Regions from separate parts of the Xenorhabdus ishibashii genome, predicted to be linked through region 2. Evidence: riboswitches for the same ligand, from Rfam matches in the RefSeq annotation. Region 2 holds a riboswitch; the other holds the start of a gene.

Region 1 (4,123 bases), 1.9 Mb from region 2:
GATGATTATCTTTGGGAGTTATTTGCTGATTAGCGGTAATGGTGGCCCACAGGCAAGTATCACCAACTTATGGCAGCAGGGTGGCTTTATGCCAAATGGGATTTCTGGCTTGATTATGGCGTTGGCTGTGATCATGTTTTCATTTGGTGGCCTGGAGATGGTAGGCATTACCGCAGCAGAAGCAGAAAATCCTGAGAAAAATATCCCAAAAGCAACTAACCAGGTTGTTTATCGAATCTTGCTGTTTTATATCGGTTCATTGGCTATTTTGCTGTCGCTGTATCCGTGGACGAAGGTTGTAGAAGGTGGTAGCCCATTCGTTTTGATCTTCCATGATCTGGATAACTTTTGGGTAGCTAATATGTTGAATGTGGTGGTACTAACGGCGGCGTTGTCTGTTTATAACAGTGGCGTGTATTGTAATAGTCGGATGTTGTATGGTTTGGCTAAACAAGGTAATGCACCTCGTGTACTCACAAAAGTTAACAAACGTAATGTACCTGTCTTATCTATTGGTTTATCAGCACTGGCAACATCAATTGGTGTATTGATTAACTATGTTATGCCTGGTAAGGCATTTGAATTATTGATGGCATTAGTCGTAACAACTCTGGTCATCAACTGGATTATGATTTGTTGTGCTCATTTGAAATTCCGTTCAGCCAAAGATAAAGAAGGTGTCAAGACGAAATTTCAGGCACTGTGGTATCCATTTGGGAACTATCTGTGCTTGGCATTCCTGGCATTCGTTCTCATCGTTATTTTAATGATGCCACCAATTCGCATTTCAGTTATCTTGATGCCATTTTGGATTGGTATTTTATGGGTTGGCTATTTGATTGTTCACTCAAAGAAAGCCAAAAGATAAATGAATTAGTTGTTAAGCCATGTCACGTTTTTTCAGCCGGGTATTATGTCCGGCTGATTGTTATTGTTAACTACACAAACCAGTATAGCCAGCTAAATAGTACATTACTGTTATTGTGTGTAACTGGAAATATAAATTCCTCAAAGCGAATCGAAGATATTTTCCTTTATCATAGATAAAAGGGTTGTATCATATGATTATGAGTAAATAAATATCATTATCTGGTTAATTCCATTTTAATGAAATATTATTTCTATATTTTTTCTATAATTCAGAATGAGAGTGGCTATACTCTTTTTTGAAAATATAATTTTTTTAAACTTTCCCCCCTCCAATAGCATGCGCTTTCTTTATGGAATCAGTTGATCGTATAAAGATATCCTCAATATATTATAATTGAATGATATTTAATAAATGATAAACAAAAATTAAACTGGTTATATGTAAGGCGGTTATATTGTATGTTCAGAAATAATAAGGGGAATGAGATATAATTTTTATTTTTATCTGAAATTAATTTTTCATAACAATAACTTCCTGATCTACACCATAACAGATATGAAAAATAGTATTATGTATTACCTCTATTAAGGAGGTTTTTTGAGGTGGTTTTTTATTTTTACATTAATTCATGCAGTTATGTTATTTACAGATTGTTTAGAAGTTTCAAGCAGGAATAGAGATTCAGAATTTTAAATATGTGCGTTGGCTCCAGCACCTGAAAAAAATGGCTTGCGATTATATAAAGAGTATGTGATAAAACATATGGGTAAACGAAGTATTGTTCTGTTAAATAAATAATAGTAACTAATACTGGTTTGTTTGTTTTTATGCCAACAGGCTAATAAAGTGATTCAAAGGAAATTTTTGAAATGGCAAAAATCACTGGTACTGTGAAGTGGTTCAACGAGTCTAAAGGTTTTGGTTTTATTACTCCAGCTAATGGTAGCAAAGATGTATTTGTACATTTTTCTGCGATTACGAAAGATGGATTTAAAACATTGTCTGAAGGCCAACGAGTTGAGTTTGAAATTCAGGATGGCCCTAAAGGTCCTGCTGCTGCAAACGTCACAACTTTATAGTAACAAATTTAATTTGTCTGGTATCTGATTACTGGCTAAATATACTTATCGTTAGTTCAGTTTTAATATCTGACAATAACTTATTGCAAATATCACTCTATTAGGGTACTAATAGAGTGATTTTTATTTGACTCGGGGCGTTCTTTATTGAACTGAGAAGTACCCGTATTACCTGATCTGGATAATGCCAGCGTAGGGAAGTCATGGTATCCCTTGTTCCGATACCCGCTTTTCTTTAGCTGGTGACAGGAACCATTATAATGAGAATTAATTCACTCACTATCGCAGGAACCGATCCTAGCGGTGGTGCCGGCATTCAGGCCGATTTAAAAACCTTTTCTGCGCTTGGAGCTTATGGTACGACAGTTGTTACTGCATTGGTTGCACAAAATACACTGGGCGTACAATCAATTTATGAGCTTGATCCTCTTTTTGTTGCTGCTCAGCTAGAATCAGTGCTTTCAGATGTCAGGATAGACAGTGCCAAAATTGGGATGTTGTCAAATGCGGCTAATATCACTGTAGTAGCAGAGTCGTTACATCGTTATCCTATTCCCTACATTGTATTGGATACAGTTATGGTAGCGAAAAGTGGTGATCCTTTGCTATCACCGGAGGCTATTACCACAATGGTAGAGCAATTGCTGCCGATCGTCTCTTTGATTACTCCCAATTTGCCGGAGGCGGCAGCCATATTGAAATGTGATCTTGCTGATACCGAAAATGAAATGTTGCGACAGGGGAGAGCATTATGTTCAATGGGATGTCAGGCAGTGTTATTGAAAGGTGGGCATTTGAATAATGAGGAAAGCCCTGATTGGCTTTTTACCTCGGAAGGGGAGTGGCGTTTTACCGCTCCCAGAGTAAATACACGGCATACTCATGGGACAGGTTGTACTTTGTCGGCAGCACTTGCTGCATTGCGTCCGCGTTATTCTGATTGGCAAAGCACGCTGCCAGTTGCCAAAACATATTTACAAAATGCTCTGACACAGGCGGATAGTTTGCAAGTTGGTCATGGTGTTGGGCCGGTTCACCATTTTCATCAATGGTGGTGAATTCTTGCATAATGGGGATGCAGAGATCCCCATCTTGAAAGTAGTGAACCTAATAACTTGATTAGGCGATGGTAATTTTCTTATCGAGATAAACATCCTGTACGGAGTGGATTAACTCAACGCCTTCTTTCATCGATTTCTTGAACGCTTTGCGGCCAAGGATTAATCCCATCCCTCCGGCACGTTTATTGATAACGGCAGTGCGGACAGAATCACTTAAGTCATTGTTTCCAGAAGCCCCACCTGAATTGATTAATCCAGCGCGCCCCATATAACAGTTAGCAATTTGATAACGGACGAGATCAATCGGATGCTCAGTGGTCAAATTGCTATAGACGCGTTTGTCTGTGTGCCCGAACCCAATAGCAGTATAACCACCATTAGTTTCAGCCATTTTTTGTTTAACGATATCGGCACCGATTGTTGCTGCCAAATGATTCGCCTGACCGGTTAAATCAGCGCTGGTATGGTAATCAACCCCATCTTTCTTGAAAGCGGAGTTGCGCAGATAAGCCCATAATACAGTGACCATGCCGAGTTCGTGAGCGCGTTCAAAAGCGGCTGAAATTTCTTCTATTTGGCGGCGTGATTCGGGAGAGCCATAATAGATTGTTGCACCTACCGCAACGGCACCCATGTTAAATGCCTGTTCGACACTGGCATATAAAGTTTGATCATACTGGGCGGGATAGGTCAAAGTTTCGTTATGATTAAGTTTAACCAGAAACGGGATCTTATGGGCATAACGGCGAGAAACAGACGCCAGAACACCGTAAGTTGAAGCAACACAGTTACAGCCTGCCTCAATCGCCAGCTCAACAATATTTTTGGGATCAAAATAGAGGGGATTGGCAGCGAAAGAAGCGCTGGCGGAATGTTCAACTCCCTGATCTACCGGCAAAATTGAGAGATAACCAGTACCTGCCAAACGTCCATGATTCAATAAGGTTTGCATGGAACGAAGAACAGGATTGGGGCGGTTATTTTCCAGCATTACTCTATCAACAAAATCTGTACCTGGGAGATAGAGATTTTCACGTGGAATGGTATTGCATTGATGTTCCAATAAACTCTCTGCGTCTTTTCCTAACAACTTAACGATATCAGTCATGATT
Region 2 (4,123 bases):
CCATCCAGCCAGATAGTACCGTGCTCTGGAAACTGAAATCCCGCGATTAAACTTAGCAATGTGCTTTTACCCGCCCCGCTTGGGCCGAGGATTGCAATGCGTTCCCCAGCTTCTACGCTTACATTAAAATGCATGGCAAAGTGTTCATAAGTATAAATGACATTTTCAAGTTTAATCATGGCGTCGGCTCGGTAAGCGTTCAATCACAGTGAATAAAACAAAACACAGCAGGAGCAACAAAAATGCGGTCACGGCGCCATCCTGATTGCGATATGCCCCAATTTGTTGGGAAAGGTAATAAGGCAAAGTGCGGAAATCTTCATTGCCAAATAACGCGATCACACCAAAATCGCCAATGGATAATACACAGGCGAAAGCTAATGCTTGTGCCAATGGAATTTTTAATGCCTTAAGCTCGATCCAGTACAGGCGGTGAATTCCCTGAATATTGAGGGAGCGGCATAGGGAATTGTAACGCTCAGCCAGATCGCGCATTGGGTTTTCCAATACTTTTAATGCGTAAGGGATCGCCATCAATGCATTGGTCAAGATAACCAGCCCGTAAGGTGATTGAGGTATGCCAATAGTGGTGTTTAACAGGAGAAAAAAACCAGTGGCAAGGACGATCCCCGGCATGGCAAGGATCAACAATCCGCTGGTTTCCATTGCTTGTCCCCATCGAGAAAAATGGCGTAAGCGTAATTCTCGGCTGCTCCATAGCAACATCATGGTGAGAATAACACACAGTAATCCTGCACCCAGCGCAATAATGATGGAGGTTGTAAGGGCTTGCCATAAAGCTGTTTGGCTTAAAACATTAAAAATGTCACGGTTCAGGCCATCGATGATGACTGCCAATAAAGGGGGAATTAATAGCAGTAATGCGATGCCAATCAGTAAGCCATCAGATAATTTTTGCAGCCATGGATCCTGTGGATTACGCCATTGTTTTTGATGCCCATAACCCACGGAAAGTGCGCCTTTAAGTTTTTGGCTAAGGAGCACCAAACCGAGACAGCAAAAAAGTTGTATCAAGGCAAGCAGGGCGGCATGACCAAGATCGTAGTCGTAGCTGAGAGCCTGATAAATGGCAAGTTCAATAGTCGTTGCGGCGGGCCCCCCACCAAGAGCAAGAACGGTAGCGAAACTGGCAAAGCACAGCATAAAAATCAGTGCTCCTGTCGGTAAAATTTGGCGGCGCAGATAAGGCCACTCAATAAAACGAAAATGCTGCCATTCGCTCATACCTAGCTGGGCAGCAAGTTGGCGCTGCTCAATGGCAATACTTTCCAGAGATTGCAGTAATAACCGTGTAGCCATTGGCATATTAAAGAAAATGTGTGCCAGCAAAATCCCTTGTAGACCATAAGGTGTAAAACGATATTCAACACCCATCCATTGGAAAATATTAGCCAGCCAGCCGGTCTGACCATAAACGGTGAGAATACCAAACAGGGCAACCAAAACAGGAAGAATCAATGTCATGGCGCATAAGCGCAGAAATAGTGTCTTGCCGGGAAAGTGGCGCCGGAAAAGTGCCCGTGCCAGAAAAATGGCGGGTGTTACCGATAAAACGGCAGATAGAAATGCCTGCCAGAAGGTGAATCGAATGACATGCCAGAGATAACTGTCATTCAATAGTTCCTGCCAATGGCTTTCAGGCGCATTGAACCACAGCGCCCCGAATGCTGACAGGGCAACCATAATTAACAGGCCGGAGGCAATAACCCCCGGCAATAACCAACCCGCGATTAACGGCTTACAGCGCTTTGCCATGTACGTATCCATTTTGTACGGTGTTTTGCCACATCATCTGCGTTGAATTGCAGCGATTTCTCAGGAATGGGAAGTTGTTTGAAAACGTCGTGCAAAGTGATATCAATGACAGGATACATCCATTGGGTTGTTGGAATGACTTGCTGAAATGCCGGAGAAAGCATGAAGTTCATAAACTTCTGTGCCAGTTCTGGCTGTTTACTTGAGGTCACTTGAGCGGCCACTTCAATCTGCAAGTAGTGTCCTTCCTTGAAGATAGCGGCGGCGTAGTTATCTTTTTTCTCCGCCATAATGTGATAGCCCGGTGATGTGGTATAGCTCAGCACCATATCACCTTCACCTTTCAGAAACAGGCCATAGGCTTCACTCCAACCTTTAGTGACGGTGAGTGTCTTTTTGGCAACTTTCTGCCACTCCTGAGCGGCTTTGTCGCCATAGAGTTCCTGCATCCAGAGCAGTAGCCCCAAGCCCGGCGTGCTGGTGCGTGGGTCTTGGTAAATAATCTTCCAATTCTGGTGGTTATTGATTAATTCATCCATACTTTTGGGGGGATGAGGCAGGGTATTTTTGTTGTAAATAAAGGCAAAATAACCGTAATCGTAAGGAATAAACGTCGTGTTGTGCCAAGTGATGGGTAATTTCAGTTTTGAGGTATCGACGTGACTTGGTGTGAATAACCCTGTTTGCTGAGCGGCTTGAATCAGGTTGTTATCTAAGCCCAGTATAATATCTGCTGGTGTTTTTTTACCTTCTATCCTTAAACGGTTCAGTAAGGATACGCCATCTTCCAACGCAACAAGTTTCAGTTCACAGCCACATTCCGCTTCAAAGGCTTTTTTGATGGCAGGCCCTGGCCCCCATTCAGACGCAAATGAATCATAAGTATAAACTGTCAGGGTAGGCTTTGCCTGACCTGTTTGAGCAAAGACACTGGCAGAAATAGATAGCATACTGATAGCAATAAAGCTGGAAAATAATTTCGTAAACACTTTGCTCTCCTATAGTTTCATATATCAATAATTAAAAATATTGATAATTATGTACATTAATTATTAATGTTTATTATTAGCAGATAGCAAAGGATCTGAGAAGATGCTAAATGAAAATGACATCGGTTATATCAATGATTAGCGTCTCAAATCCCTACGGCGGTACTAACCGGTTCAGGTTCGACGGGTCTGTTCTCAGCAGGACTGTTTTGCGACAGCCGCACCCCGTTGAGATGGCGGTATTGTAGAGACTTCGGTTACGTCTGCAAAGTCTAATCATAGAGGTTTAGGTTTACCGCTTGAGATGAGTGTGAAACAATTAGCTATCTTTTTAAATTTGTTATATCGAGAGGTAGTCTGGTGATCGATGATGATGGCTACCGCCCGAATGTAGGAATTGTAATTTGTAATCGCCAAGGGCAAGTTTTGTGGGCCCGCCGTTATGGGCAGCATTCCTGGCAGTTTCCTCAGGGGGGTATCAATCCAGGGGAATCACCAGAGCAAGCGATGTATCGCGAGTTGTTCGAAGAAGTTGGTTTAAGTCGCAAAGATGTACGGGTTCTCGCCTCAACCCGAAGTTGGTTGCGTTACAAATTACCCAAGCGTTTGGTGCGTTGGGATACAAAGCCTGTTTGTATCGGGCAGAAGCAACGTTGGTTTTTATTGCAGTTATTGTGTAATGAAGCGGATATTAATGTGCAGCGCAGTAAGATACCGGAGTTTGATGGTTGGCGTTGGGTTAGTTATTGGTATCCTGTCCGGCAGGTAGTTTCTTTTAAACGGGATGTATATCGCCGCGTGATGAAAGAGTTCTCTTCTATTGTGATGTCAACGCCGGAGCCTGCTTCATTATTGCATTCTCCTTATTTACATCGTCGTAGAAAAAGTTAGGTAATTGCTATGCTCATGCGCTTACGGGAAATTGTCGAAAAGGTTGCGATGGCAGCTAATTTATCTGAAGCGCTTGAGTTATTGGTCAATGAAACGTGTCTGGCAATGAACACGGATGTCTGCTCTATTTATTTGGCAGATCATCAACGGCAATGTTATTACCTGATGGCAACCAAAGGGTTGAGAAAACCCAAAGGGCAAGCAATTAGTCTCTCCTTTAATGAAGGCGTTGTCGGGCAAGTTGGGCGTTTATCCGAATTAATTAATCTCGCTGATGTCCGTGACCATCCCAGTTTTAAATATATTCCTCAGGTAAGAGAAGAAAGCCTGCGGGCTTTTTTAGGTGTACCGATTATTTATAGTCGCCAATTGCAGGGAATATTAGTTGTCCAGCAATATGAGCGACGGTTATTTAATGAAAGTGAAGAATCTTTCATGGTGACATTGGCGATGCAGCTTGCTGCTGT

What was found. A riboswitch is a leader RNA that binds a small molecule or an ion and turns the genes downstream of it on or off. The one in region 2 is predicted to bind thiamine pyrophosphate.
Region 1: linked by a shared signal. The riboswitch ahead of thiD (bifunctional hydroxymethylpyrimidine kinase/phosphomethylpyrimidine kinase) and the one ahead of thiB (thiamine ABC transporter substrate binding subunit) in region 2 are both predicted to bind thiamine pyrophosphate.

The regions. Positions count from the first base shown of each region.
Region 1 covers NZ_NJAK01000001.1:3,158,164-3,162,286, forward strand. The annotation lists gene Xish_RS14940 (amino acid permease) at 1-868, shown strand, start outside; gene cspE (transcription antiterminator/RNA stability regulator CspE) at 1,741-1,950, shown strand; TPP riboswitch at 2,074-2,166, shown strand; gene thiD (bifunctional hydroxymethylpyrimidine kinase/phosphomethylpyrimidine kinase) at 2,208-3,008, shown strand; gene fbaB (class I fructose-bisphosphate aldolase) at 3,070-4,119, opposite strand.
Region 2 covers NZ_NJAK01000001.1:1,256,946-1,261,068, reverse strand. The annotation lists gene thiQ (thiamine ABC transporter ATP-binding protein ThiQ) at 1-179, opposite strand, end outside; gene thiP (thiamine/thiamine pyrophosphate ABC transporter permease ThiP) at 172-1,776, opposite strand; gene thiB (thiamine ABC transporter substrate binding subunit) at 1,752-2,765, opposite strand; TPP riboswitch at 2,899-3,003, opposite strand; gene rppH (RNA pyrophosphohydrolase) at 3,126-3,656, shown strand; gene ptsP (phosphoenolpyruvate--protein phosphotransferase) at 3,666-4,123, shown strand, end outside.